4 linked regions of the Rhodopseudomonas palustris genome follow. The protein of the gene in region 1 binds, or shares a complex with, the protein of each later gene. Links are inferred from orthologs where the notes say so. Each region holds a gene or a part of one and is shown on either strand. Other genes may lie near its edges. The genes, in order: accD, accC, RPPS3_RS02645 and accB.

Evidence for each region.
Region 2: the proteins of accD (region 1) and accC are in contact, whole or in part, in a solved structure (PDB 8UXZ), measured with the Escherichia coli proteins. The link is inferred for Rhodopseudomonas palustris from one-to-one orthologs.
Region 3: the proteins of accD (region 1) and RPPS3_RS02645 are in contact, whole or in part, in a solved structure (PDB 8UXZ), measured with the Escherichia coli proteins. The link is inferred for Rhodopseudomonas palustris from one-to-one orthologs.
Region 4: the proteins of accD (region 1) and accB are in contact, whole or in part, in a solved structure (PDB 8UXZ), measured with the Escherichia coli proteins. The link is inferred for Rhodopseudomonas palustris from one-to-one orthologs.

The regions. Positions count from the first base shown.
Region 1 is NZ_CP019966.1:72,765-80,050, reverse strand. What follows is about bases 1-2,997. They hold accD (acetyl-CoA carboxylase, carboxyltransferase subunit beta), read right to left. Parts: upstream 1,993-2,997; coding sequence 1,009-1,992; downstream 1-1,008. Other genes in these bases: trpB (tryptophan synthase subunit beta), read right to left, coding at 2,938-2,997; trpA (tryptophan synthase subunit alpha), read right to left, coding at 2,102-2,938; RPPS3_RS00380 (bifunctional folylpolyglutamate synthase/dihydrofolate synthase), read right to left, coding at 1-1,012. Outside these bases: more of trpB, read right to left, coding at 2,998-4,152; RPPS3_RS00360 (phosphoribosylanthranilate isomerase), read right to left, coding at 4,166-4,807; RPPS3_RS00355 (lipopolysaccharide assembly protein LapA domain-containing protein), read right to left, coding at 4,866-5,252; RPPS3_RS00350 (integration host factor subunit beta), read right to left, coding at 5,290-5,604; signal peptide peptidase SppA, read right to left, coding at 5,770-6,750; rpsA (30S ribosomal protein S1), read right to left, coding at 6,980-7,286.
Region 2 is NZ_CP019966.1:2,680,672-2,687,834, forward strand. What follows is about bases 4,290-7,163. They hold accC (acetyl-CoA carboxylase biotin carboxylase subunit), read right to left. Parts: upstream 6,466-7,163; coding sequence 5,113-6,465; downstream 4,290-5,112. Other genes in these bases: RPPS3_RS12375 (sensor histidine kinase), read right to left, coding at 4,290-4,922; accB (acetyl-CoA carboxylase biotin carboxyl carrier protein), read right to left, coding at 6,575-7,072; aroQ (type II 3-dehydroquinate dehydratase), read right to left, coding at 7,111-7,163. Outside these bases: RPPS3_RS12355 (citrate transporter), read right to left, coding at 1-819; RPPS3_RS12360 (spermidine synthase), read right to left, coding at 1,063-1,734; RPPS3_RS12365 (sensor histidine kinase), read right to left, coding at 1,862-2,953; RPPS3_RS12370 (response regulator), read right to left, coding at 2,950-3,393; more of RPPS3_RS12375, read right to left, coding at 3,390-4,289. UniProt on the Escherichia coli protein: This protein is a component of the acetyl coenzyme A carboxylase complex; first, biotin carboxylase catalyzes the carboxylation of the carrier protein and then the transcarboxylase transfers the carboxyl group to form malonyl-CoA.
Region 3 is NZ_CP019966.1:559,495-566,616, forward strand. What follows is about bases 894-3,726. They hold RPPS3_RS02645 (acetyl-CoA carboxylase carboxyltransferase subunit alpha), read left to right. Parts: upstream 894-1,745; coding sequence 1,746-2,708; downstream 2,709-3,726. Other genes in these bases: RPPS3_RS02640 (cytochrome b), read right to left, coding at 896-1,471; RPPS3_RS02650 (L,D-transpeptidase family protein), read left to right, coding at 3,080-3,726. Outside these bases: site-specific tyrosine recombinase XerD, read left to right, coding at 1-889; more of RPPS3_RS02650, read left to right, coding at 3,727-4,513; preprotein translocase subunit SecA, read right to left, coding at 4,765-7,122. UniProt on the Escherichia coli protein: Component of the acetyl coenzyme A carboxylase (ACC) complex. First, biotin carboxylase catalyzes the carboxylation of biotin on its carrier protein (BCCP) and then the CO(2) group is transferred by the carboxyltransferase to acetyl-CoA to form malonyl-CoA.
Region 4 is NZ_CP019966.1:2,685,995-2,692,986, forward strand. The notes cover bases 1-2,703. They hold accB (acetyl-CoA carboxylase biotin carboxyl carrier protein), read right to left. Parts: upstream 1,750-2,703; coding sequence 1,252-1,749; downstream 1-1,251. Other genes in these bases: accC (acetyl-CoA carboxylase biotin carboxylase subunit), read right to left, coding at 1-1,142; aroQ (type II 3-dehydroquinate dehydratase), read right to left, coding at 1,788-2,243; RPPS3_RS12395 (DUF1236 domain-containing protein), read right to left, coding at 2,535-2,703. Also shown: more of RPPS3_RS12395, read right to left, coding at 2,704-3,254; RPPS3_RS12400 (hypothetical protein), read left to right, coding at 3,522-3,734; RPPS3_RS12405 (cation diffusion facilitator family transporter), read left to right, coding at 4,076-5,029; RPPS3_RS12410 (TetR/AcrR family transcriptional regulator), read left to right, coding at 5,026-5,709; RPPS3_RS12415 (DsbA family protein), read right to left, coding at 5,793-6,560; RPPS3_RS12420 (peroxiredoxin), read right to left, coding at 6,752-6,992. UniProt on the Escherichia coli protein: This protein is a component of the acetyl coenzyme A carboxylase complex; first, biotin carboxylase catalyzes the carboxylation of the carrier protein and then the transcarboxylase transfers the carboxyl group to form malonyl-CoA.

The sequences.
Region 1 (7,286 bases):
GTTCTTCGAGATCGCCCAGCGCCGCCGCCGCGACGCGTCCGCCGTCGGCATTATGGCCACCGTCGAGCCATAGCTCGCAGCCGGCCGGTGCGTCGTCGACCAGTTTGCCGGACGTGATTCGCTGCATCCGCGCCGGCCAGTCGGCCGCCAGCAGCCCGGCCTGATAGGCGTCTTGCGGAATCGTGAAGTGCGATTGCGCGCGTAGCGTCGCGATCGCGAGGCCGGCATTGTCGATCTGATGCCGGCCGAACAGTTTGGGCGCGGTGAGATCGAGCAGGCCGCGTTCGTCCTGATAGGCGAGCCGGCCGTGTTCGAGCTGGACGTGCCATTGCTGACCGCAGGCGAACAGCGGTGCGCGCAGCCGTTTGGCGTCGCGTTCGATCACCTCCATCGCTTCGTCGCGCTGCTCGGCGACGATCACCGGCGCGCCGCGCCGCAGGATGCCGGCCTTCTCGGCGGCGATATCGGCAACGGTCGGGCCGAGAAACTCGGTGTGATCGATGCCAATCGGCGTCAGCACGCAGGCGAGCGGATGTTCGATCACATTGGTGGCGTCGAGCCGGCCGCCGAGCCCGACTTCGAGCAGGGTGACATCGGCGGGATGCTGCGCGAACAGCCACAAGGCCGCGGCGGTCTCGATCTCGAACAGCGTGATCGGCGCGCCGGCATTGACGCGTTCGCAATGCGCCAGCGCGGCGATCAGCTCATCATCGCGGACCAGCCGGCCGGCGATCCGGATGGTCTCGTTGACGCGGACCAGATGCGGCGAGGTGTAGGCGTGGACCTTGAGGCCGGCGGCTTCCAGGATCGCGCGTAGGAACGCGACGGTCGAGCCCTTGCCGTTGGTGCCGGCGACATGGATCACCGGCGGGAGCTGACGTTCAGGATGGCCGAGGGCGGCGAGCAGCCGCTCGATCCGCCCGAGCGTGAGGTCGATCGCGACCGGATGCAGCCGCGCCAAGCGCGCGCGCAATTCGCCGAGCGAAGCCGGCGGCGCGGTGCCTTCGCTCACGCCTGCGGCGTGGCCGGCTGGGCCGGCGGCTCGGTCGGCGCCGGAGCGGCGGGCTGCTCGGTGGCAGTGGTCTCCGGCTCGGCCTTGGCGGCGGCTTCGGCCGGAGCCTCGACCGCGGTGGTGACGGTCAGGGCCGGCGACTTGGTCAAGAGCCGGCACAGCCGCGCCAGGGTCGGGCGCAGGTCGTGGCGATGCACCACCATGTCGACCATGCCGTGGTCTTTGAGATATTCGGCGCGTTGGAAGCCATCGGGCAGCTTCTCGCGGATGGTCTGCTCGATCACCCGGGCGCCGGCGAAGCCGATCAGCGCGCCTGGTTCGGCGATGTGGATGTCGCCGAGCATCGCGTAGGAGGCGGTGACGCCGCCTGTGGTCGGGTTGGTCAGCACCACGATGTAGGGCAGCTTGGCTTCGCGCAGCATCTGCACCGCGACGGTGGTGCGCGGCATCTGCATCAGCGACAGGATGCCTTCCTGCATCCGCGCGCCGCCGGAGGCCGCGAACATGATGAAGGGTGCGTGCTTTTCGACCGCCAGCTCCATGCCGCGGATGATCGCTTCACCCGCCGCCATGCCGAGCGAACCGCCCATGAAGTCGAAGTCCTGAACGGCGACCACGACCGGCGAGGTTTCGAGCTTACCGAAGCCGACGCGCACGGCGTCATGGGCGCCGGTCTTGGTGCGGGCATCCTTGATGCGGTCGGCGTATTTGCGCTCGTCGCGGAATTTCAGCGGATCGGCCACGACTTCGGGCAGCGCGACGTCGTACCAGGTCTCGTTGTCGAAGATCGACCGCAGACGCGCCAGCGCGCCCATCCGCATGTGATAGTTGGAGCCGGGAATGACGAACTGGTTCTGCTCGACGTCCTTGTAGAACACGAGCTGCCCGGTATCCGGACATTTGATCCAGAGGTTCTCCGGAGTCTCGCGCCGCAGAATGTTGCGGATCTTCGGACGGACGACGTTGGTCAACCAGTTCATGACGTGCTCCGCGCGTCGCCGGACAGGGCGCCGCCTGGGTTCATGGCGTTGTCAGGATATGGCGGCGGGGCACGGCCCCGTCCAGACCACCGTCCTGCTTCGATTGCTGCTATTCCGCAGCCTGTTTCGCACCGCGAACGCCGGCCGCAAGCGAGGCGACCAGATCCGCCACCGCACCGACCGTGGCCTTGGTGGCGCGGCCTTCGGCGTCGAGGCTGGCCTTGAGCGCATCGATCAGCGCCGAGCCCACCACCGCGCCGTTCGCCTGCGCGGCGATCGCTTGCGCGGCTTCCGGCGTGCGGATGCCGAAGCCGACGCAGACCGGCAGGTTGGTGTGACGCTTGATCCGCTGCACCGCTGTGCCGACCGCCGAGGCATCCGCCGAGGCCGATCCGGTGATGCCGGTGATCGAGACGTAATAGACGAAGCCCGAAGTGTTGGCGAGCACCGCCGGCAACCGCTTTTCGTCGGTGGTCGGGGTGGCGAGGCGGATGAAGTTGAGCCCGGCCTTCATGGCCGGCAGGCACAGTTCCTCATCCTCCTCCGGCGGCAGGTCGACGATGATCAGCCCGTCGACGCCGGCCGCCTTGGCATCCGCCAGGAAGGCATCGACGCCGTAGATGTAGATCGGGTTGTAGTACCCCATCAGCACCAGCGGCGTGGCGTTGTCGGTGGCGCGGAAGTCGCGGACCAGCCCCAGCGTCTTTTTCAGCGTCGTGCCGGTCTTCAGGGCGCGCAGGCCGGCGGCCTGGATCGCCGGACCGTCCGCCATCGGGTCGGTGAACGGCATGCCGATCTCGATCACGTCGGCGCCTGCGGCCGGCAGTGCCTTGAGGATCTGCAGCGAGGTGTCGAGATCGGGGTCGCCCGCCATCACGAAGGTGACGAGTGCCGGGCGGCCCTGCTGCTTCAGTTCGCCGAAGCGGGTGTCGATGCGGGTGGTCATCAGAACTTGCCCCCGAGATGTTCGGCGACCGACGCGAGGTCCTTGTCGCCGCGGCCGGACATGTTGACGACCATCAGGTGATCCTTCGGCAGCTTGGGCGCGAGGTCGGCGACCTTGGCGAGCGCGTGGCTCGGCTCCAGCGCCGGGATGATGCCTTCGAGCCGGCAGCACAGCTTGAACGCGTCGAGTGCTTCGGTGTCGGTGGCGGACAGGAAGTTGACGCGGCCGACATCGTGCAGCCAGGAGTGCTCAGGCCCGACGCCCGGATAATCGAGGCCGGCGGAGATCGAATGCGCTTCCTCGATCTGGCCGTCCGCATCCATCAGCAGATAGGTGCGGTTGCCGTGCAGCACGCCCGGCTTGCCGCCGGCGATCGACGCCGCGTGCAGCTTGTCCAGACCGTGGCCGGCGGCTTCGACGCCGTAGATCGCGACGCCCGGATCGTCGAGGAACGGATGGAACAGCCCCATCGCGTTGGAGCCGCCGCCGATGCAGGCGACCAGCGAGTCGGGCAGGCGGCCTTCGGCCTGCATGATCTGCTCGCGGACTTCCTGACCGATCACCGCCTGGAAGTCGCGTACCATCATCGGATAGGGATGCGGGCCGGCGACGGTACCGATGCAGTAGAAGGTGTTGTGGACGTTGGTGACCCAGTCACGCAGCGCCTCGTTCATCGCGTCCTTCAGCGTGTTGGCGCCGGAGGTGACGGGGCGGACTTCGGCGCCGAGCGCCTTCATCCGCAGAACGTTGGGCTGCTGGCGTTCGACGTCGACCGCGCCCATGAACACCACGCATTCGAGACCGAACTTGGCGCACATCGTCGCGGTGGCGACGCCGTGCATGCCGGCGCCGGTCTCGGCGATCACCCGCGGCTTGCCCATGCGCTTGGCCAGCATGATCTGGCCGAGCACGTTGTTCACCTTGTGGGCGCCGGTGTGGTTGAGGTCTTCGCGCTTGAAGTAGATCTTGGCGCCGCCGAAATGCTCGGTCAGCCGCTCGGCGTAATACAGCGCCGAGGGACGTCCGACATAGTGCTTGAGATGGCCGTCCATCTCGGCGCGGAACGCCGGATCGACCTTGGCTTCCGCGTAGGCCTTTTCCAGATCGAGGATCAGCGGCATCAGCGTCTCGGCGACGAAGCGGCCGCCATAGATGCCGAAATGCCCGCGCTCGTCGGGGCCGGACCGGAAAGAATTCGGCAAAGCTTGGTTCATGTCAGCTCTTGGGTTAGGCCGCGCGGGCGGCGCGGATGAAGTCGCGGATCAGGTCCGGGTCCTTTTCGCCGGGTGAGGTTTCAACCCCCGACGACACGTCGACGCCCTGCGCGCGCGTCACCCGCAGCGCCTCGGCGACGTTGCCGGCGTTGATCCCACCGGAGACCAGGAACGGCAGTTTGAGATTGACGCCGTCGAGCAGCTTCCAGTCGAACGTTGCACCGAGCCCGCCGGGGCGGGTGGCGTCCTTCGGCGGCCTTGCGTCGAACAAGATGCGATCGGCCACCGCCGCGTAGTCCGGCAGCACCGAAAGATCTTCCGGGCCCGCCACCGCAATCGCCTTCATCACCGGCAGACCGTAGATGCGCTTGATCGAACGCACCCGCTCCGGGCTCTCGCTGCCGTGGAATTGCAGCCAGTTCGGCCGAAGCTGCTCGACGATGGCGTCGAGCAGGTCGTCGTCGGCATCGACGGTGAGCGCGACCTTGGCGGCGCGGCTGCGGACTTGACGGCCGAGCGCATCGGCGAAGTCGATATCGAGGTAACGCGGAGAAGCGGGAAAGAACACAAAGCCGACCATATCGGCGCCGGCTTCGACCGCTGCTTCCAGCGTGTCGGCGGTCGTCAGACCGCAGATTTTTACAATTGTGGACATGGCTGTGCGCTGAATCTGGGTTGCCGGCGCGCCAGGGCGCCGCAGAGAATGCGCAGTCTTACAACGTCGCGCGGGACTTGTCGCGCCCGGCGCCGCTGGAACCGCTCTCGAGCAGCAGCCGGCGCGGCTCGCTCTGCGCGGGCGTGGCGATGCTGGCACGCAGGCTGGCGAGCTGGTTCTGGGCTTCGATCGCTTCGGCCTGATGCCGGCGGGCGGCGCGTCGCCAGCGCCGTTGTCCGAACCAGGTGGCGATACCGCCGAGGATGACGCCAACGATGGCGGTAACGATGATCACGACGAACAGCGGCAGCCGGATGTGACCGAGCGGGTTGCTGGGGTCGAGCGGATCGAACGAGACGTCGACCATGTGGCGGTTGGCGACCGCGAACACCACGAGGATCAAACCGAGCGGGATCAGCACCAGGGCCGTCAGGAATTTCTGCATGTCATTCGCTCGCCTGGCTCGGCAATGGGGCGTCGCGCTACGCGGTATCGCTGGTTTCAGCGTCGTCGCCGCCGTCGCGGTTCAGGCGCTCACGCATTTCCTTGCCGGTCTTGAAAAACGGCACGGTCTTCTGCTCGACCGGCACATGAGCCCCGGTGCGCGGATTGCGCCCGGCGCGTGCCGGACGATGCTTCACCGAGAATGCGCCAAAGCCGCGAAGCTCGACCCGATCCCCACGCGCCAACGCTTCGACGATCTCATCGAGGATCGCGTTGACGATGTTCTCGACGTCCCGCTGGTACAGGTGCGGGTTGTGCTCGGCGATACGCTGAACGAGTTCGGATTTGATCATCGAGGATGTGGTCCGTGCGTGCGGACCGCCATTTCCGTGAAAATGCCGTGAACTGTCAAGACGCTAAATCGGACAGACGCCCCGGCGAAAGGCGTCTGATGGGCGTCATTGAACCCGCTTTCAGGGTCAAAATACCGCACGGGCTGCACGCCCCGCGGGCAGAGATCACTGACCCCCGGACGGCGCCCACAGCGCCAGCATGCCGTCGAGGCCGAGCCGTTCGACCGACTGCATCGCGCCGGTCTGTTCGACGCGGCGTGCGATCACGCCGAGGCCTGCAGCATCGAACGCGACGGAGGCTGCGGCGCGCAGGAAGGTGAGATCGCCGAATTGCGGTGAGAGCTTGTAGTCGCGCACCGGCAGACCGGATTTGACGTTCTTGGCCTTCTCCAGCCACGCGATCGCGGTCTTCTCGTCGCCGAGTTCGTCGATCAGTTTGAGCCCTACGGCCTGACGTCCGGTGAACACCCGGCCATCGGCGACGACGTTGAGCTGATCGTCGGTCATCTTGCGGCTCTGCTGCACCATGCCGCGGAACCACGCGTAAGAATCCTTCACCAGCGCCTCGATGGCTGCGCGCGCCTCCGGGCTGGTCGGCTCGAAGCCGTTCGGCGCCGCCTTCAGCGGCGACGACTTCACTTCCTCGACCTTGACGCCGACGGTCTTCAGCAGCTCGGACACGTTCGGATATTGGAACAGCACGCCGATCGAGCCGACCAGCGAGGTCTGCTGAGCGACGATGTGTTCGGAGGCCAGCGCGGCGATGTAGCCGCCGGAGGCGGCGAGCCCTTCGACCACCACGACCATCGGCTTCTTCGCCTTCAGCCGCGCCAGCGCGTCGTGCAATTCCTCGGAGCCTGCGGTGGTGCCGCCGGGCGAATTGATGTGGACGATCACGGCCGAGTAGGACGACTTGCCGAGGCGGTCGAGCGCTTCGACACGCTCGTCATTGCTGCGGATCAGACCCTCGATCTTGATGCGGGCGATCGAGCCGGTCGAGGTGAGCGCACCGCGCCCCGCCGGCGACACCATCGCACCGATCGCCACCACGGCGACGATCGCGACCAGCACAGCCGCCACGCGCCAGAACGTCAGCTTCCTTCGCATCCGGCGGCGATCGACGATCACATCGGAATCAAGCGACATCAGCGGTTCTCCGGTCGGCGGCTATCGTTTCGGTTGTCGGATGGGATCGTTGCCGTCCCATGAGCGAAATACATCAATTACAATCCAATATGAAGAAAACATGGTTCGTGCGGCGGCCTGCCCGCACCGCTGCGACCAGCGGCGCCGGTCGTCGTATGGCGGGTCACGCGCAACGAAAAAGGGCCCCGGCAATGCCGGAGCCCTTGATGTCGTGAGGTAAGCCTGAGGCTTACTTGTCGCGCTGCTTGAGCGCGGTGCCGAGAATGTCGCCCAGCGTCGCGCCCGAATCGGACGAGCCGTACTGCGCGATGGCTTCCTTCTCCTCGGCCACTTCCAGCGCCTTGATCGACACCTGGACCTTGCGGGCCTTCTTGTCGAACTGGATGACGCGGGCGTCGACCTTTTCACCAACCGCGAAGCGGTCGCTGCGCTGGTCGTTGCGGTCGCGCGCCAGCTCCGAGCGCTTGATGAAGGTGTTGAAGTCGGTGCCGACGATCTGCACGTCGATGCCGCTTTCCTTCACGTCGAGCACTTCG
Region 2 (7,163 bases), 2.6 Mb from region 1 along the record:
CGGCCGGCGCAGCGGCGCGGTGATCAGGATCACCGCCCAGACCGTCAGGCCGAGCACCGGCGCGTGGTCGAGCAGGGCGGGGAACTTCATGTTGGCGGTGACGTTGGCCGCCAGCGCAGCGATCAGGATCGCCGCAACGATGCCGACCCGCACCCATTCGATCTGCAGGCCTTTCGGCGCGTTCTTCACGATCGGCGAGAATTTCTGCTGCTGGATTGAGGCCGGCACGGCGAACAGCGCCAGCGCGATGATTGCTGCCACATAGGCTTCCAGCACGCTGAGCGGCGAGACGCCGGCGATCCACATCATCGTCGTGGTGGTGTCGCCGACCACGCTGCCGGAGCCGCCGGCGTTCGAGGCGGCGACGATCGCAGCGAGATAGCCGATGTGGACGCGGCCGCGAAACACGTGCCGCGCCACCATGCCGCCGATCAGCGCTGCGGCGATGTTGTCGAGGAAGCTCGACAGCACGAACACCAGGCCGAGCAGCGCCACCGGGCCTTTCCAATCGTCGGGTAGCAGCGCCGGCATCTCGTCGGGAATGCCGCTCTTCTCGAAATGCGCCGACAGCAGCGCAAAGCCCATCAGCAGCAGAAACAGGTTCGCCAGCGTGACCCATTCGTGCTGCATGTGCAGCGCCAGGCCGGACAGGCCGACGCCGGTCTTGAAGCCGGCAAACGCCAGCTTGTAGCCGACCACGGTGACCAGGCCGGCCAGCGCGATTAGCAAGGTATGGCGGTGAAAGATCGCGACCCCGACAAGGGTGGCGGCGAACAGGATGAAATCGAGCGGGATGCCGAAGATCAGGATCGGTGTCACGGCTGCCTCGCGCCGGACTGGTCGGGCTGCGCCGCAGCGGCGCGCCAGCGAGATACGAACGGCAACCTATGGCCGCTGAGGGCGTGAGCGTTCAAAGGCGTATCTTCCCGAATTTGCTCGGCCGAACCGGTTGGGCCGGCGGCGCGGCGGAAGCTGCCCGAGGTGCGACAGAATGGCAAGGCGGCAATGGTCTTAGGGCACCGGCCGGGAAAGCAATTATGTTCGCCGGCAACGTTTGGCCGATCAGGTTTTGACCGCGAGCCAGATCCAATGCCGTGAGCCGGTGCGTTTGCCGACCGCCCGGACCGGGACTTCGTTGACGGCGAAATCGCTGCGCCGCAGCCGTTTGGTGAAGCTGTCGTCCGGCCCCGACGACCACACCGCCAGCACGCCGCCGCCGCGCAGCGCCGCGCGGGCATCGGACAGGCCGCGGCTGTCATAGAGCTGGTCGTTGGCGGGGCGCGACAGACCTTCGGGGCCGTTATCGACGTCGAGCAGGATGGCGTCGTAGCGCCCGGCACCGGCGCGGATCAGCTCGCCGACGTCGCGCTGCAGGATGCTGACGCGGGGATCGGTCAGGCTGTCGCCGTACAGCCCGGCCATCTCGCCGCGGGCCCAGTCGATCACTTCGGGGACCAGTTCGGCGACCTCGATGACGGCGTCGGCGCCGAACACCTTCAGCGCGGCACGCAGCGTGAAGCCCATGCCGAGTCCGCCGATCAGGACGCGCGGACGAGGCCGGCCGGCGAGCTTCTGACAGGCGAGGGTGGCGAGCGCTTCTTCGGAGCCGCCGAGCCGGCTGTTCATCAACTCGTTGGCGTCGAGCCGGATCGAGAATTCCTCGCCGCGCCGCATCAGGCGCAATTCGCCGCCGCCGGGGACTTTCGCGGTGGCCAATTGAATCCAGGGAAGCACAGTCGTCGCCTTTGGTCGCTCAGAGGTCGCCGGCAGACAGGTGAGGTCCGGCGGTTCGTCCGGCCGGAGAACCCGCGGCCTGTGTAGTGCGCAGGCGGGCCGGTGTCACCCTGGCGGGCTTAGAAGGTCAGGGAGCGGCGGGCTCGGGGGCGGGCGTGGCCGGCGCGTTGACGCGGCGGAAGCGCAGCACCATCCGGGTGCCGGCGTGCTGCGGGTCGCGCTCGACGTCCGCTTCGAGCTTGGCGGCCATCGCGCTGACGATGCGCTGGCCCATGCCGGTCGATTGCGGGTTGGCTTTGACGTTGAGCCCAACGCCGTCGTCGGAGATCACCAGTTCGAGGTCGTCGCCGCTCGCCTTCAGCTCGACATGGATCGGGCCCTTGCCTTCGGGGTAGGCGTATTTGACGGCGTTCATCACCAGCTCGTTGACGATGATGCCGATCGCGACGGCGCGGTCCGGATCGGTCTCGACCGGCTGCGCCGCCAGCGTCAGCCGCGACATCCGGTTGCCTTCGGCCGAACGCCGCAAGTCTTCGAGCAGCGCCTCGAGATACTGATTGAGCATCACGCTCTTGAGGTCGTGCGAGGTGTAGAGCCGGCGGTGCACCTGCGCGACCGCGGCGACGCGGCCCATCGCATTGGTCAGCGCCGCCTTCACCTCTTCCTCTTTGCTGGACGAGGCCTGCAGATGCAGCAGCGAGGCGATGATCTGCAGCGAATTGCCGACGCGGTGGTTGACCTCGCGCAGCAGCATTTCGCGTTCGGCAGCGAGCGCAGCGTAGCGGTCGCGGGAGGCGCGCACTTCGGCTTCGGCATCGTCTCGCGCCTTGCGCACCATCGCCTGCTTCAGCGCCTGGTCGGCGGCGACCTGGAGCAGCGGCACGAACTCGCCCTGGGCGTCCTTGACCAGATAATCGTCGGCCCCGGCCTTCAGCGCGGTGACGGCGATCTTGGAATCCTGCGAGGCGGTGACGAACACCACCGGCGGCGGATCGGGGATCGCCTGGATCTGCTCCAGCGTCTCCAGCCCGTCGAGGCCGGGCATATACTGATCGAGCGCGATCACGTCGACGCCGCCCTGGCGCAACCGCTCCAGGCCGGCTTCGCCGCTCAGCACGTGTTCGACGCTGAATCCCTGCCGCTGCAGGCCGCGCGACACGAGGCGTCCGAGCGCCTCGTCGTCGTCGATATAGAGCAGGGTCGGCTTGGCGTCTGTCATGGAGCGTCGGGCTGAGGGACCTGGATGACCGAGAAGAACAGGCCGAGTTGGCGGATCGCGTTGGCGAAGCTCTCGTAGTTCACCGGCTTGGTGATATAGACGTTGCAGCCGAGCTCGTAGCAGCGCTTGATCTCGTGTGCATCGTCGGTCGTCGTCAGCACCACCACCGGGGTGGTCTTGAGATGATCGTTCTCCTTGATCCGCCGCAGGATGTCGATGCCGCTGGCATCGGGCAGATTGAGGTCGAGCAGCACCAACAGCGCGCGGTGCTTGTGTTCGATGCCGGTGCCGTCGCTGCCGAACAGATAATTCAGCGCGGCTGTCCCGGAGGTGAACGGGATGATCTCGTTGTTGACGCCGGAACGGCGGATGTTCCGCTCGATCAGACGGGCATGACCCTCGTCGTCCTCGATCATGATGATGGTGACTGGGTTACTCATGCGCGCTGTTCCTGGTTCTTATTCGCCGCCCATTTGGCCGGCAGGGTGATGGTGAAGGTCGAGCCTTCGCCGAGCGCGGATGACACCGACATGGTGCCGCCCAGGCGTCGGACCAGCGCTCGCACATGGGCGAGGCCGATCCCTTGGCCGGGCCGGTCCTGTGTACCGGCGCGGCGGAAAAGATCAAAGATTCTCTGGTGGTCCTTGGGATCGATCCCCCGGCCATTGTCGGTGATTTCGAAGATTACGAAGCCGAGCTTCTGCCGGCCCCGGATCACGATGTCGCCCGGCACACCGTTCTTCAGATATTTCAGAGCGTTATCGATGAGATTTGAGAAGATCTGTTCGAGCGCCAGCCGATCGCTGACGATCTCCGGCAGCGGCTCGATCCGGATCTGCGCATCGGCCTCCGCAGCCTGATGCGCCACCGTCGAGGCGATGTTCTCGATCAACTCGCGGGTGTCGATCCGCACCGGCTGGAACTGGCGGCGGCCTTCGCGGGTGAGATTGAGGATGGCGCTGATCAGGCGGTCCATCTTGCCGATCGAGGATTTGATGAAACCGAGCGCTTCGGTGAAATCCTCGGAGAGCTGGCGGTCGGCGGGTTCGAGCTCCGGCTCGCCGTCGCTGTCGGCATTGGCGGCGCTCTGCTTGCCGGCGACTTCGCGGCTCAGCGTCGCGATCCGGCGGAAGATGTCGCTGCGCAGTTCCTCGAGCTCGCTGGTGAAGCCCATGATGTTGACGAGGGGCGAGCGCAGATCGTGGCTGACGATGTAGGCGAAGCGCTGGATCTCCTCGTTGGCCTCGCGCAGGTCGGTGGTGCGTTCTTGTACGGTGGATTCGAGGTTGAGGTTGTTCTCGCGCAGCTGATTTTCGGCCTCGTCGCGCGCCCGCGCCGAGCGGCGGACCAGAAAGATAGACATCCCGGCGAGCACCAGCACCAGCCCCGAGCCGGTGGTGGTGATGATGGTGGCGAGCGCCTGGCTGCGGTCGGCCTCGGTGGTGCGCTCCGAGAACAGCCGGTTTTCCTCCTGCCGCATCGCCGTCAGCGACGAGGTCAGGGTGTCCATCGCGCGGCGGCCATCGATGTCGCGCAGCAATTGGCGGGCTTCGTCGATCCGGTCCTGCTGCGCCAGCGCGATCACCTGGCGAAACCGTTCGATCCGCGCGGTCGCGGAGGCGATCGCCTGGTCGATGTAGGGGACCTGAGCGGTATTGTCGGCGACGAAATCGCGCAGCCGCTTCAGCCGCGGCACCACGTCGGATGCAGCTTCCTCGAACTGGGCGATCAGGTCGTCCTGGCGGGTCAGGACATAGCCGCGCTCGGCGCTCTCGGCGCGGCGGAGCTGCAACTGAGCCAGCGCGATCTGGTTCTGGACTTCCAGGGTGTGGGCGACCCAGGCGTTGTCCTCGCGCGCCTTCTGCAGCCAGTACACCGAGGCGAGGCTGATCGCGACCAGCACGGCGAACGACAGCGACAGCAGGGTGACCTGGGCAAACGAGCGTTTGCGCGCGGATTCAGGCGTCACCGCGCGCCTCCAGCACGAACGAAATCAGGCAAGCCATCCCCCAGGCGTCGCAAGGCAGAACTCAGAACGCTTTCTAACGCCGCTGAGGCGGAAAGGTTCCCGAGGGACGCAGGAGAATTTGGGATGTGTTCGTTTCGGCTGGAATGAGCGGGCTCGCGAGAAAGCGAACCCGCTGCAATAGCTTAGGCGGCTAGCCTGCAGGATCGCCCGAAGCGAGGTACTGCTCCAGCCAGTGGATGTGGTAGTCGCCATCGATGATCGACGGCTCACGCACCAAGGCGCGGAACAGCGGCAGGGTGGTCTCGATGCCGTCCACCACCATCTCGTCGAGCGCGCGGCGCAGCCGCATCAGGCACTCGCCCCGGGTCTTGCCGTGGACGATCAGCTTGCCGACCAGCGAGTCGTAATAGGGCGGGATGGTGTAGCCCTGATACACCGCGGAATCGATCCGGATGCCGAGGCCGCCGGGCGGATGGTAGCGCGAGATCTTGCCGGGCGACGGCCGGAAGGTCACCGGGTTTTCGGCGTTGACCCGGCACTCGATCGCATGACCGTTGAGGGTGATCTCGTCCTGGGTCACCGGCAGGTCGCCGCCGGCGGCGATCCGGATCTGCTCCAGCACCAGATCGATGCCGGTGATCATCTCGGTCACCGGATGCTCGACCTGGATGCGGGTGTTCATTTCGATGAAATAGAACTCGCCGTCCTCGTAGAGGAATTCGATGGTGCCGACGCCGAGATACTGCATCTCCTGCATCGCCTTGGCGCAGATGCCGCCGATCCGGGCGCGCGCTTCCGGGCTGATCACAGGCGAGGGGCTTTCCTCCCACACCTTCTGATGCCGGCGCTGCAGCGAGCAGTCGCGCTCACCGAGATGGATCGCGCCGCCACGGCCATCGCCGAGCACCTGGATCTCGATGTGGCGGGGCTTCTGCAGGTACTTTTCCAGATACACCGAGGCGTCGCCGAACGCGGCCTTGGCTTCGTTGCCGGCGGTGGAGATCGCCAGCGCCAGATCGTCGGCGGTGTGCGCGACCTTCATGCCGCGGCCGCCGCCGCCCGCCGCGGCCTTGACCAGCACCGGGAAGCCGATCTCCTTGGCGATCGACATCGCATCGTCGTCGGGGCCGACCGCGCCGTCGGAGCCCGGCACCACCGGGATGCCGAGCCGCTTGGCGGTCTTCTTAGCCTCGATCTTGTCGCCCATCAGGCGGATGTGCTCGGCCTTGGGGCCGATGAAGTGCAGATTATGGTCGTCGAGGATTTCGGCGAAACGGGCGTTCTCAGACAGGAAGCCGTAGCCCGGATGCACCGCATCGGCGCCGGTGATCTCGCAGGCGGCGAGCAGCGCCGGGACGTTGAGGTAGCTGTCCTTGGACTGCGGCGGGCCGATGCACACGCTCTCGTCGGCGAGGCGGACGTGCATCGCGTCGGCATCGGCGGTGGAGTGGACCGCGACCGTGGCGATGCCGAGCTCCTTGCACGCGCGCAGCACGCGCAGGGCGATCTCGCCGCGATTAGCTATCAGGATTTTATCGAACATCGGCTTAACCGCGCTGTGAGGCCAAAGAGGCGAGTGGCGAAGGGAGTATGGAAGGAGATGCAGCTAAGCGGCTTGTTTCACTCGCTAATCGCTGCGTCCGATCCGCCTCTTACTCGATCACGACCAGCGGCTCGCCGAACTCGACCGGCTGGCCGTCTTCGACCAGGATCTGGGTGACGATGCCGGCCTTCGGCGAAGGAATCTGGTTCATGGTCTTCATCGCCTCGACGATGAACAGCGTCTCGCCGACCGAGACCCGGCTGCCGACATCGATGAACGGCTTGGCGCCCGGCTCCGGTGCCCAGTACACGGTGCCGACCATCGGCGAGGTGACGACGCCCGGATGCTTGGCGAGATCGACCGACGAGGTGTCTTTCGCGGCTGCCGCGCCACCGGCGGCGGGTGCCGGCGCGTAGGCAGCCGGTACCGCTGCGGCGATGCTGACGTTGCGGGCGACGCGCACGCGCAGACCGGCCCGTTCGATCTCGATCTCGGTCAGGTTGGTCTCATCCAGCAGCACCGCGAGTTCGCGGATCAGGCTGCTGTCGTCGGTCGCCGGGGCGGTGGTCGGCTCGGCGGCGGTTTTCTCTGCAGGCTGGCGGGCCATGGTGTGTCGATCCAGATGTCTTGAGTGAATGGGCGGGCTCAGGCCGTGGTGCGGGCGCCGAGTCTGGCGGCGAGGCCGGTGATGGCCAGGC
Region 3 (7,122 bases), 480 kb from region 1 along the record:
GCAGGGCGCTTCCGCCAACACGCTCGATGCCTATCGGCGCGATCTGGCGGACCTGTCGCACTTTCTGTTCCGCCGCCGGCTCAGCATCGGCTCCGCCGACACCGCGGCGCTGCGGGCCTATCTGGCCGATCTCGACAACCGCGGCTTTGCCACCTCCAGCGTCGCCCGCCGGCTGTCGGCGCTGCGCCATCTGTTCCGGTTCATGCTCAGCGAGCGGATTCGTGCCGACGATCCGGCCGCGATCCTGGCTGGGCCGAAGCGGGGCCGCAGCCTGCCGAAGGTGCTGTCGATTGCCGATGTCGACCGGCTGCTGGCCTGCGCCCGGCAGGAGACCGATGCCGCGGAGGGGCCGGCTCGGCTGCGCGCGGCGCGGCTGAACTGCCTGCTCGAAGTGCTCTACGCCACCGGGCTGCGCGTTTCGGAATTGGTGTCGCTGCCGCTCTCAGCGGCGCGGCGCGACGCGCGGATGATCGTGGTCCGCGGCAAGGGCGACAAGGAACGGCTGGTGCCGCTCAACGCCGGCGCCAAGCAGGCGATGGCGCGCTATCTTGAAGAGGTTGCGGCCGCCACCAAAGAAACCAAAGGCGCGCCGGCCTCGAAATGGCTGTTTCCGTCCTTCGGCGAGAGCGGGCATCTCACCCGCCAGCATTTTGCCCGCGATCTGAAGGATTTGGCAGCGCGCGCCGGGCTGTCGCCGCGGCTGGTGAGCCCGCACGTCCTGCGCCACGCCTTCGCCAGTCACCTGCTGCACAACGGCGCCGACCTGCGGATCGTCCAGACGCTGCTCGGTCACAGCGACATCTCGACCACGCAGATCTACACCCATGTGGTCGAGGAGCGGCTGAAGAGCCTGGTGCGCGACCTGCACCCGCTCGGCGAAGGCCGCTGAGCCGCGCTAGCTTTCGGAAGCCCGGCCGGTCATCCGCGACAGCACTTCGTCGCGCTTGACGAACTGATGCCAGCACACCGCGCCGAGATGCACCGCCAGCACCGCGCCTAGCACCCAGGCGCCGCGGTCATGCAGCATCTGGCCCCATTCGGAGAGGGCGTGATCGCGCGGCACCAGACGTGGCCATTGAAACAGTCCGAACCACGGCAGCGAGTAGCCGCCGGCGCCGGAGAACAGATAGCCGCTGAGCGGCATGAACAGCATCAGGCCATAGAGTGCCAGATGGCCGGCGCGGGCCGCCATTTCGGTGAGATGTCCGAGCGGCCGCCGATATGGCGGCTCGCCGCTGACCAGCCGCCATACGATGCGGACGATGAGCAGCGCCAGGATGGTGAAGCCGATCGATTTGTGCAGTTCGAGCAAACCCTGCCGTGGCTGCTGGCCTGATGGATAGTAGGCCGACACGATGCCGAGCCCGATCGCCGCGAAGATCAGCAACGCCATCGACCAGTGCAGCCAGCGCTGCGCGCGCCCGAACATGAAGCGATCGGTCGAGATGGGAGCGTCGTCTGAGGCGGTCATGTTGGACTTTCTGGCTAGGGCAGGGGCGGTGCCGAGCCATCAGATCGGCGAATGAAAATCAACTTACCGAAGCGTCATCGATTTCGACCGCAGCCGGCAGCGCTTCTGCGGTTCAACCGCCGGCTGCCGGCCACCTGACCGGCGCGAGCCGCGCCGGCTGGTGCACGATCCGGCGCTGCGGCAGTTGTCCCAGCCGCTTGACTTGGCTCCCGGATGGCTTGAAAAGCCGGGCGGCCCTATCGGCCGCAGCTTTCCTCCCCATATCGCCAAAGTCATGTCCGGGCCCATGCGCAGCTATCTCGACTTCGAAAAGCCGGTGGCGGAACTCGATTCCAAGATCGACGAATTGCGCACGCTCGCGGCCTCCGGCAGCGACATCCACGAGGAAATCGAGAAGATCGAAGAGAAAGCGCAGCAGGCGCTGCAGGATCTCTATGCGGCGCTGACGCCGTGGCAGAAGACCCAGGTCGCGCGTCATCCGCAGCGGCCGCACTGTGTCGATTACATCGAAGGTCTGATCACCGAGTTCACGCCTTTGGCCGGCGACCGCAAGTTCGGCGACGACGAGGCGCTGGTGGGCGGCTTCGGCCGCTTCCGCGGCGAAGCCGTCTGCGTCATCGGCCAGGAAAAGGGTTCGACCACCGAAACCCGGCTCCGGCATAATTTCGGCATGGCGCGGCCGGAAGGCTATCGCAAGGCCGTGCGGCTGATGGAAATGGCCGACCGCTTCGATCTGCCGGTGCTGTCGCTGGTCGATACCGCCGGCGCCTATCCGGGGATCGGCGCCGAGGAGCGCGGCCAGGCCGAGGCGATCGCCCGCTCGACCGACGCCTGCCTGCAGCTCGGCGTGCCCAACGTCGCGTTGGTGATCGGTGAGGGTGGCTCCGGCGGCGCGATCGCGATCGCCACCGCCAACAAGGTGCTGATGCTCGAACACGCCGTGTACAGCGTGATCTCGCCCGAAGCGGCATCCTCGATCCTGTGGCGCGACGGCACCAAGGCGCAGGAAGCGGCGAATTCGATGAAGATCACTGCCCAGGACCTGCTGAGGTTCGGCGTGATCGACCAGATCCTGGCCGAACCGAAGGGCGGCGCCCATCGCGATCCAGAAGCGATGATCGCCACCGCCGGCGATGCGATCGCGGCCGCCTTTGCCGAGCTGAAGGGCCAGGGCCGCGATGCGATCCGCGCCCAGCGCCGGCAGAAGTTCCTCGATATCGGCCGCAAGCTGGCCTGATCGGGACCGGCTCGCTGCCGGTCCGCCGGATTGATCAACTCTTAACCAAATCCGCACCGCTGGTTCGAAATTCGGCGCTCGGCCGCAGTTTCGCCGCGCGCCGGCGATTCAATGTTCCTTGACCATGATCTCCGGACCGCCCTGCCGCCGGCCTGATCGGCTTGCGACCCCAAGGGCTTAAGGATAATCTTGGCAGACTGCACACGGCCCCAGCGGTTTGGGGCCAACGCGGTGCAGAGTTTGGTAAATGCGAGCGGTCGAATCCGCCGGATCTTGCAAGATCCGGTGCCGGAGATGGCCGCGCGGAAGCTGGACGACTGGATAGCTCGAATGTGGGGTGCGGGTTTGCCGGTCGTCGGGGGAGCTTCGTGGTGACGAAAAGCCCGCTTGTACGCGCGCTGATGCTGACAGCTGCGCTCGCGACGATGCCTTTGCTCGCCGGCTGCAACAGCGATCAGATGGCGCTGGCGACCAATGCCAAGGCCAACCAGCCGGTGCCGCCCAAGCTGGTCGCGGCGATGCAGGAAAAGAACATGGACCTGCAGTCGCCGATCCTGGTGCGACTGTTCAAGCAGGAAGCCGAGCTCGAGGTCTGGAAGCAGGACCGCACTGGCGTTTTCCAACTGCTGAAGTCCTATCCGATCTGCCGCTGGTCCGGCGATCTGGGGCCGAAAATCCGCGAAGGCGATCGTCAGGCACCCGAGGGATTCTATTCGATCTCGCCGGGCCAGATGAACCCGCAGTCCTCGTACTATCTATCGTTCAACACCGGCTATCCGAACGCGTTCGACAAGTCGCTCGGCCGCACCGGCTCGCAGCTGATGGTGCACGGCGATTGCTCGTCGCGCGGCTGCTACGCGATGACCGACGAGCAGATCGCCGAGATCTACGCGCTCGGGCGCGAGTCGTTCTTCGGCGGCCAGCGCGCGTTCCAGCTGCAGGCCTATCCGTTCAAGATGACGCCGGTGAACTTCGCCAAGCATCGCAACAACCCGAACATGCCGTTCTGGAAGATGCTGAAGGAAGGCTACGACCATTTCGAAGTCACCCGGCAGGAGCCGAAGGTCGACTTCTGCGAGCATAAATACGTGTTCGATGCCGCGCCGCCGCCCGGCTCGAGCAGGCCGTTGCAGTTCAACGCCTCGGCCAAGTGTCCGACCTACGAGATTCGTCCCGACATCGCCGAGGCGGTGCGCGAGAAGGACAAGCAGGACAACATCAAGATCGCCGAGCTGGTGGCCAAGGGCACCCCGGTAGCTCGGCTGAACACCGGCATCGACGGCGGCATGAATCACGTGTTCGCCTCGAAGATTCCGGATGCCTCGACCGGCCTGTCGGAAGTGCCCGAGGACAAGTCGCTGTCGGTCGCCTCGTTCGATCGCGCGCCCGGCACCATTCCGCCGACGGTCAATCCGCCGCGTCCCTCGGATAATCTGCTGGTCGCCGCTCCGGCGGAACCGAATGCATCCGCCGCGAAGGCACGCGTCGCCTCGGCGTCGAAGGACGACATCGGCGGACTGCTCGCTGGCAGCCACAAGCCTGGCGAATCCACCGCGGCCGCCCGGCCGGCGCCGTCTGCGCCGGCTAGCACCGCGGCGCGCCACGAGCCGGCGCCGCGTCCGCAAGGCGCCGCGCCGAAGGCTGCCGAGACCAAGCAGGCCGCTGCGTCGCGGCCGCCGCTGAAGCCGAGCGTCGATGCCGAAACCACCTCGTCGGCCCCCGCCAGGCCGTCTGGCATGATCTCCGGCGGCGCGCCGGTGGTATCGTCGAACTCGTTCGACAGCCGGTTCTCGGCGTTCCGCTGAGGCGGCTCGCTCTTATTCTTCAAAGTCCATCGGCCAGTCATTCCGGGTTCGCTCGCGTCAGCGAGCGAACCCGGAATCTCGCCGGGCTGGGCACCGGCACGATTTCAATAACCTCTGGATTTCGGGTTCGCGCAGCTTTGCTGCGCGCCCCGGAATGACCGCTACGGCGGCCGACTTTCCAGACAGCAAACAGCAAAATGCCCGGCGGTGAGGCCGGGCATCGCTGAGTGTCTTGATCTGCTTTGCGGCGCTTAGGCGTAGCGGCCGTGGCAATGCTTGTACTTCTTGCCGCTTCCGCACGGGCAGTCCTCGTTGCGGCCGACCTTGCCCCAGGTCTCGGGCTTGGTCGGATCGCGGTCCGCCTTGTCGGCGATTTGCGCCGGCGCCAGCGTCACGCTGGCAAGCGCCATCTCGTCCTGGCCGGTGTCGGGGTCCATCTTGTGGACCTCCATCGGCGGCAGTTCCTGCGGCTGATCCGGCGGAATGATCTCGACGCGCATCAGCTGCGCCGTCACAGCCTCGCGCAGGTGCGAGCTCATCTCCTGGAAGAGATTGAAGGCTTCGGACTTGTACTCCTGCAAGGGATCGCGCTGGCCGTAGCCGCGCAGGCCGATCACTTGGCGCAGGTGATCGAGCATCACCAGGTGCTCGCGCCACAGATGGTCGAGGGTCTGCAGCAGGATGCTCTTCTCGGCGTAGCGCATCACGTCCGCGCCCCACTGACCGACCTTGGCGGCCATGTGCTCGTCGAACACCCGCTCCAGCCGCGTGATCAGCTCTTCGTCGGCGATGCCCTCTTCCTTGGCCCATTCGTCGACCGGAATGTCGAGGCCGACCACGCGCTCGACCTCGGCCTTCAGCCCGGCGACGTCCCACTGCTCCGCATAAGCGTGCTCGGGCACGTACTTGGCGACCAGGTCCTCGATGTAGGTGTGGCGCATATCGGCGACCGTTTCGGCCACGCTGTCTTCCTTCATCAGCTCGATGCGCTGATCGAAGATCACCTTGCGTTGGTCGTTCTGAACGTCGTCGAATTTCAGCAGGTTCTTGCGGATGTCGAAGTTGCGCGCCTCGACCTTCTGCTGCGCCTTTTCCAGCGCCTTGTTGATCCACGGATGGATGATCGCCTCGCCTTCCTTCAGGCCGAGGCGGGTCAGCATAGTGTCCAGCTTGTCGGAGCCGAAGATCCGCATCAGGTCGTCTTCCAGCGACAGGAAGAACTTCGAGCGGCCCGGGTCGCCCTGACGGCCGGAACGGCCGCGCAGCTGGTTGTCGATACGGCGGCTCTCGTGACGTTCGGAGCCGATGATGTACAGGCCGCCGGGGCGCTTGGCGGTCTTGGCCGGCTTGTTGCCCTTGGCGGGCTCGATTTCGATTTCGTCCTCGGCCTTCAGCACGATGTCGCGGAAGCGCTCGATGTCGGCCTTGATCTCGGTGATCTTCGCCGCCCGCTCGGCCTCGTCGGTGATGTGTGCGGCTTCCTGCTGAATCCGCATCTCCAGCGAACCGCCGAGCTTAATGTCGGTACCGCGGCCGGCCATGTTGGTGGCGATGGTGATCGCGCCCGGCACGCCGGCTTCGGCGACGATATAGGCTTCCTGCTCGTGGAAGCGCGCGTTCAGCACCGCGAACAGCTTCGCCGGCTTGCCGGCGCGGGCGGCGGCGTACAGCTTGTCCATCCCCTTCGGGTCGGTGAAGTCGATCTGCTTGTAGCCGTTCTTCTTCAGATATTCGGCCAGCACCTCGGACTTTTCGATCGAGGCGGTGCCGACCAGCACCGGCTGCATTCGCTTGTTGGCACGCTCGACCTCGGCGAGGATCGCGGCGTACTTCTCCTGCTGGGTGCGATACACCTCGTCGTCTTCGTCGAGACGGGCAATCGGCAGGTTGGTCGGAATCTCGACCACTTCGAGCTTGTAGATGTCGAAGAACTCGTCGGCCTCGGTGGCCGCCGTACCGGTCATGCCGGCGAGCTTGTCGTACATCCGGAAGTAATTCTGGAAGGTGATCGACGCCAGCGTCTGGTTTTCCGGCTGGACGGTGACGTGTTCCTTGGCTTCCAGCGCCTGGTGCAGGCCTTCCGAATAGCGCCGGCCCTGCATCATGCGGCCGGTGAATTCGTCGATGATCACCACCTCGTCGTTGCGGACGATGTAGTCCTTGTCGCGCTGGAATAGCGCATGGGCGCGTAGCGCCTGGTTGACGTGGTGCACCACCGAGACGTTTTCGACGTCGTACAGCGACTCGCCGCGAAGCTGGCCGGCGTCGCGCAGCAGCGTCTCGATCTTCTCCATACCGGCTTCGGTCAGCGTCACGGTGCGCTGCTTCTCGTCGACGTCGTAGTCCGACTTGTCGAGCCGCGGGATGAAGGTGTCGATGGTGTTGTAGAAGTCCGAACGGTCGTCGAGCGGACCGGAGATGATCAGCGGGGTGCGGGCTTCGTCGATCAGGATCGAGTCGACTTCGTCGACGATCGCGAAATTGTGCCCGCGCTGGACCATGTCCTCCAGCCGGTACTTCATATTGTCGCGCAGATAGTCGAAGCCGTACTCGTTGTTGGTGCCGTAGGTGATGTCGCAGGCATAGGCCGCCTGGCGCTGGGCGTCGTC
Region 4 (6,992 bases), 2.6 Mb from region 1 along the record:
TCGTAATAGGGCGGGATGGTGTAGCCCTGATACACCGCGGAATCGATCCGGATGCCGAGGCCGCCGGGCGGATGGTAGCGCGAGATCTTGCCGGGCGACGGCCGGAAGGTCACCGGGTTTTCGGCGTTGACCCGGCACTCGATCGCATGACCGTTGAGGGTGATCTCGTCCTGGGTCACCGGCAGGTCGCCGCCGGCGGCGATCCGGATCTGCTCCAGCACCAGATCGATGCCGGTGATCATCTCGGTCACCGGATGCTCGACCTGGATGCGGGTGTTCATTTCGATGAAATAGAACTCGCCGTCCTCGTAGAGGAATTCGATGGTGCCGACGCCGAGATACTGCATCTCCTGCATCGCCTTGGCGCAGATGCCGCCGATCCGGGCGCGCGCTTCCGGGCTGATCACAGGCGAGGGGCTTTCCTCCCACACCTTCTGATGCCGGCGCTGCAGCGAGCAGTCGCGCTCACCGAGATGGATCGCGCCGCCACGGCCATCGCCGAGCACCTGGATCTCGATGTGGCGGGGCTTCTGCAGGTACTTTTCCAGATACACCGAGGCGTCGCCGAACGCGGCCTTGGCTTCGTTGCCGGCGGTGGAGATCGCCAGCGCCAGATCGTCGGCGGTGTGCGCGACCTTCATGCCGCGGCCGCCGCCGCCCGCCGCGGCCTTGACCAGCACCGGGAAGCCGATCTCCTTGGCGATCGACATCGCATCGTCGTCGGGGCCGACCGCGCCGTCGGAGCCCGGCACCACCGGGATGCCGAGCCGCTTGGCGGTCTTCTTAGCCTCGATCTTGTCGCCCATCAGGCGGATGTGCTCGGCCTTGGGGCCGATGAAGTGCAGATTATGGTCGTCGAGGATTTCGGCGAAACGGGCGTTCTCAGACAGGAAGCCGTAGCCCGGATGCACCGCATCGGCGCCGGTGATCTCGCAGGCGGCGAGCAGCGCCGGGACGTTGAGGTAGCTGTCCTTGGACTGCGGCGGGCCGATGCACACGCTCTCGTCGGCGAGGCGGACGTGCATCGCGTCGGCATCGGCGGTGGAGTGGACCGCGACCGTGGCGATGCCGAGCTCCTTGCACGCGCGCAGCACGCGCAGGGCGATCTCGCCGCGATTAGCTATCAGGATTTTATCGAACATCGGCTTAACCGCGCTGTGAGGCCAAAGAGGCGAGTGGCGAAGGGAGTATGGAAGGAGATGCAGCTAAGCGGCTTGTTTCACTCGCTAATCGCTGCGTCCGATCCGCCTCTTACTCGATCACGACCAGCGGCTCGCCGAACTCGACCGGCTGGCCGTCTTCGACCAGGATCTGGGTGACGATGCCGGCCTTCGGCGAAGGAATCTGGTTCATGGTCTTCATCGCCTCGACGATGAACAGCGTCTCGCCGACCGAGACCCGGCTGCCGACATCGATGAACGGCTTGGCGCCCGGCTCCGGTGCCCAGTACACGGTGCCGACCATCGGCGAGGTGACGACGCCCGGATGCTTGGCGAGATCGACCGACGAGGTGTCTTTCGCGGCTGCCGCGCCACCGGCGGCGGGTGCCGGCGCGTAGGCAGCCGGTACCGCTGCGGCGATGCTGACGTTGCGGGCGACGCGCACGCGCAGACCGGCCCGTTCGATCTCGATCTCGGTCAGGTTGGTCTCATCCAGCAGCACCGCGAGTTCGCGGATCAGGCTGCTGTCGTCGGTCGCCGGGGCGGTGGTCGGCTCGGCGGCGGTTTTCTCTGCAGGCTGGCGGGCCATGGTGTGTCGATCCAGATGTCTTGAGTGAATGGGCGGGCTCAGGCCGTGGTGCGGGCGCCGAGTCTGGCGGCGAGGCCGGTGATGGCCAGGCGATAGCCGTCGATGCCGAAGCCGCACAGGCTGGCGAAGGCGGCCTTCGCGATGAAGGAGTGGTGACGGAAGTCCTCACGCGCAAATACGTTGGAAACATGGACTTCCACCGTCGGGATCTGCACGCCGACCAGGGCGTCATGCAGAGCGATCGAGGTGTGGGTGTATCCACCGGCATTGATCACGATGCCAGCGACCTTTTCGCTGCGCGCCTGGTGAATCCAGTCGATCAGCTGGCCTTCGTGGTTGGACTGACGGCAGACGGCGACCAGACCGAAACCGGCGGCGGTCTCGGCGCACAGCTTCTCGACATCGGCCAAGGTGGCGCGACCGTAGATTTCCGGCTCACGGGTCCCGAGCAGATTCAAGTTCGGGCCGTTCAGCACGTAAATCGTCTGAGCCATCGAAAATTCCGGCAATTTTTGCGAATCTGATCCAGCCGAGCGGGACAACCCGCCGCACAGCCTGTCGGAATCCGGCGAAATTCACCTGATCGCGGGCGTTATAGGTAACCTCGGGGCTGAGGGGAAGCCTGAACAGGCTCGAACAGGGGATGAAATCCCTGATGCTTTGGACGAGTTCGCCTGCGCAACCGACAGGAATTGTTCGCAATCGAGGCCCCGGCGTGGTGCCGGGGCACCTAAGGTAATGCACAGGGGGCGGCCATGACCGCCCCCTGTATCGGAGTGCGTGAATCAGATGTCGAGGACAGCGACGATTTCCAGCGTGCGCGGATTCACCACCACGATCTCGTCGCGCACCATGAAGAACTCGTAGCCGCGCCAATCCGGATAGACCGTCACGATCTCGGTTGGCAGCGGATGGAAGTGGACCTCGCGGGGCACGCGCGTGCCGACCGAGATCGAGAAGTTGACGTTGGTCTGCGGCTCGATGTGCTGGTTCTTGATCACCGTGGTGATCTTGGTGCGCTGCTCGGTCGAGAGTTGCGCCCGGGCGCCGGCTTGGCCGGTGGTGGTCGACGACCGGTCGCGATCGTTATCCGCGCCGCGTTGCTTGCTGCGGTCATGGTCGCGGTCGTTGTCGGCACCTCGCTGCATTTTACTGTCGTGATCGCGGTCATTGTCGGCATTGCGGTTGCCGCTTCGCTCGTTGCGATCTTCGGCCTTCATCTTGGAGCGGTCGCGATCATGATCGCTGACACCCTTGGTGGCATCGTTGGCGCTGCGATCCATCGCTGGGGCTTCGCGCGAAGTGCCTGAGCGGTCGGAGTCGGAGCGCTGCATCTGAGAAGCGCCGGCACCGCTTGGCGCGGGCGCGGATTGTCCGACCGATGGCGCGGAGGTGGCGGCGCCGCCACTGCCGCTGGAACTACCAGAGGATGACGACTGCGCGTTGGCGGCTCCGCCAGCGATCAGTGCGGCGGCGGCGACTGACAGCAACAAGCGATGGTTCATTGGGGCTCTCCCATGTGCCTGCCCGTGCCTCAACTTCATCCCTGCAGCACCGTTCCCGCGGTGATGAGAAGTTCCGTACGCTGACGTTCCCGGAGTTTTGTTTTGTCGAACCGTCATGTTCGGACTAGTCTCACGGTCCGTGAGGCTCCGTGCGACCCAATGATCCGGTCGCGATTGCCCGACCCAAACGCTCGCGGCCAGCAGCCTGAACCAGCCGATGCGAATTCAGGCGTGCACCTTCGCCGCGAGACTCCAACCGGAGGTGTCATGGCTCGCTACATCGTGCGATTTATGAAGGGCATCCTCGGCGAGAACGGCCGGCACGAGGAAATCTGCCAGGGCCTGTTGGAGGTCGACGCTGAAACCAGCGATGGCGCGATCGAGCTCGCCAAGCAGCGGTTCTGCGAACAGGAGCGGCTGCCGGAATGGTCGCTGCACGCCGACCGCGTCGACGTCGCCGAAACCGAGTTTCCGTCCTAAACCCTTCTGCAATTCGCATCCGTACACGATGGACGCGGGCCGACTGCGGATGCCCGCCCATAAGTTTGACGCTCCATCGGGCAGGTGGCGGGTGCCGTCATTCCTGCGTCAGGATGGCGCGGCATCGTACGGTTGCCTCGCCAATCTCTACAGTGTAGAAATCGGCTACCGTCAGCGGCTGACAGCGTTGCGAGAGCTTCTCACGGTGTTGTCGCGACAGCTTTCGCGACCCTCAATCAGGCTCTTGGCCGGACCGCCGGTCTTTCACCCGTCTGCATAGGATGCGGACGCGCGTGTCCGAGGGCTAACTCGCGACGCCAGGCTCGGACTGCGAGCGAACCATGAGCGGACTGCTCTCATTTTTTGATCTGTCAGACGAACGCGGCGTGTTGAGAACCTCGATCGCCGTGACATTCGTGATCTCTTTTCTCGGCATCGGCTTTGGCCTGTTCTCCGGATCGTTCTCGATCGTGTTCGATGGGGTGTATTCCCTGATCGATGCGGGGATGAGCCTGCTGTCGCTGATCGTGGTCAACCTGATCACGTCCTACGCGGTGGCGGATCATCTGTCGCGCAAGCTCAGAGAACGCTTTTCGTTCGGTCTTTGGCACCTCGAGCCGATGGTGCTCGGGCTGAACGCCACCTTGCTGATCAGTGCGGCGCTCTACGCCCTGGTCACGGCGATCGGCAGCCTGCTGAGCGGCGGGCGTGATCTGGAGTTCGGCTCGGCGCTGATCTACGCGGCCGTGACGGTGATCGCCTGCGCGGGCATCGCCGCCGTGGAATGGCGCGCCAATCGCAAGATCGGATCGGAATTCGTTCGCCTCGACGTGCGGGGCTGGATCATGTCGGCCGGCATCAGCGCCGCGCTGCTGATCGCCTTCATGATCGGTCTGGCGGTGCAGGGGACATCATGGCAGTGGATTTCGCCCTACATCGATCCGGCGGTTCTGGCTGCTGTGTGCGTGCTCATCATTCCGCTGCCGGTCTCGACGGTGCGGCAGGCGCTGGCCGACATCTTCCTGGTGACGCCGGTCGATTTGAAGAAGCATCTGGACACGGTGGCGGCGGCGTTCGTCGCCAAGCACGGCTTCGTCTCCTACCGCGCCTACGTGGCGCGGGTCGGACGATCGAAGGAGATCGAATTGTACTTCATCGTTCCTGCCGATGCGCCGGCGCGCACGATCGGCGAATGGGACGTGTTGCGGGACGAGATCGGAGATCTGGTTGGCGACGACGGACCGAACCGTTGGCTGACCGTTGTGTTCACGGGTGATCCTGAATGGGCCGAATGACGTCGACCGCAGACACAAGATCGAACACCAAGACCCGCGCGAGCTCCGGCCCGCGCGGTCTTGCCAAGCAGGTGATCGTCGAGACCGCGGTGGGTCTGATGGAGGAGGTGGGAGAGGCCGCCTTCAGCGTGCGCAAACTCGGCGACAGAGTCGGCTGCGATCCGATGGCGATCCTCTATCACTTCAAGAACAAGGACGGCATGTATCGCGCGATGGCCGACGCGCTGGTGGCGAAGCTGTCGCCAGTCGGCAACGATCTGCCTTGGCAGGATCGGCTCCGGATGCACGCGCGCGATCATCGTGCGCTGGCGCTCCGCTATCCGAACACGTTTCCGCTGCTGCAGAGATTTCTCAACACCGGGGTCGCCGACTTCCCGCATATCGAAATGGTTCATCGCGCGCTGGCCGACGCCGGCGTGTCCGACGCGGAGGCTCCCGCCGTCTGCCTCGCCTGGTACGCAGGCGTGATCGGGTTGTGCACGGCGGAGATCAGCGGGCTGGTCCGGCCGGCTCGCGAGTCCGAAGTCGCCGAAATGGAAGAGCTGCCGTCTGCCGAGTTTCCGGTGCTGAGGAAGCTGGCTCGCTCGTATCTGGCCGTCGAGACGGAAGCCGTCTTCGAAATCGCCAACGAGCTGTTTATCGAAGGACTAGGCAGCCGAGTGGGCTGCAGGTCGGACTGAAACGTCCGGCATGATCGTTTGGCAAGATCGCCAGCGCCGCAACAGACGGCCACTGGCGATTCTAACTCAGGCGACGATCGCGCTCAGCACTTGTCCTTGCCGCAGCGCGCGGTGTTGATCTTCTGGCGCAGCGTGTCGAGGCCGACCGCGCCGACCACCACCTGCTTGCCGATCACGTAGCTCGGCGTGCCGTTCATGCCCATCGACTCTGCGAGCTTGAAGCTCTCTTCGATGGTGGCGCGCACTTCCGGGCTGTTCATGTCCTTTTCGATCTTGGCGGGATCGAGACCGGCGTCCTTCGCGGCCGCGAGCGCGCGCGCCTTGTCGGCCTGACCGCGGCCGCCGAGCAGCTTCTGGTGGAAGTCGAGATACTTCTTGCCGGTCGGGTCCTGCATCCGCACGGCGATCGCGACCTGAGCGGCTTCGACCGAGGGCGGGCCGAGCACCGGGAATTCCTTCAGAACGACCTTCAGGTTCGGATCGTCCTTCATCAGCTCCATCATGTCGGTCATCGCGCGTTTGCAGTAACCGCAATTGTAGTCGAAGAACTCGACCATGGTGACGTCGCCGTTCTTGTTGCCGACCGTCACGCCGCGCGGCGAATTGTAGATGATGTCGGCGTTGTCCTTGATCGCCTGCTGATGCTTTTCAGCCTGAGCCGCCGCCTGGCGCTTGCCGAGCTCTTCCGAGGCTTCTTCGAGCACCTCGGGATGCGACACCAGATATTCCTTGATGATGGTTTCGATCTGGCTCCGCTGCTCGTCGGAGAACTTCTGCGCCGAGGCGACGGCCGGCGCGCCAACGATGGCGAGCGCGAGCAGGGCTGTGGCGAGCGGGCGGAACGACAGCATAGGCGGATCCCTTCGGCGGGTCAGGTCGTGGAAAAGACGCGTGGATTCGGACGTTTTCATAGCGCTTTTCCCCGGCAAATACGCGGTTTTTGTGAACACGATCCGGCCAGGCAGGGGCTGAGGCCGGTGCGACGCAACGACGCCGGCGCCCGGGAGAACCGAACGCCGGCGTCGTCAGATCGCGTGCCGAGTTACTTGACGGTGGTCAGGCGCAGATAGGGGCGGGGTTCTTCCCAGCCCTGCGGGAACGCCTTGGTGGCGGCTTCGCCCTTGACCGACAGCGGGATGATGACCTTGTCGCCCGGGCGCCAGTCGGCCGGGGCCGCGACGGTGTGCTTGTCGGCGAACTGCAGCGCGTCGATCACGCGCAGGATCTCGTCGAAGTTCCGCCCGACGTTCATCGGGTAGGTCATGGTGAGGCGGATCTTCTTG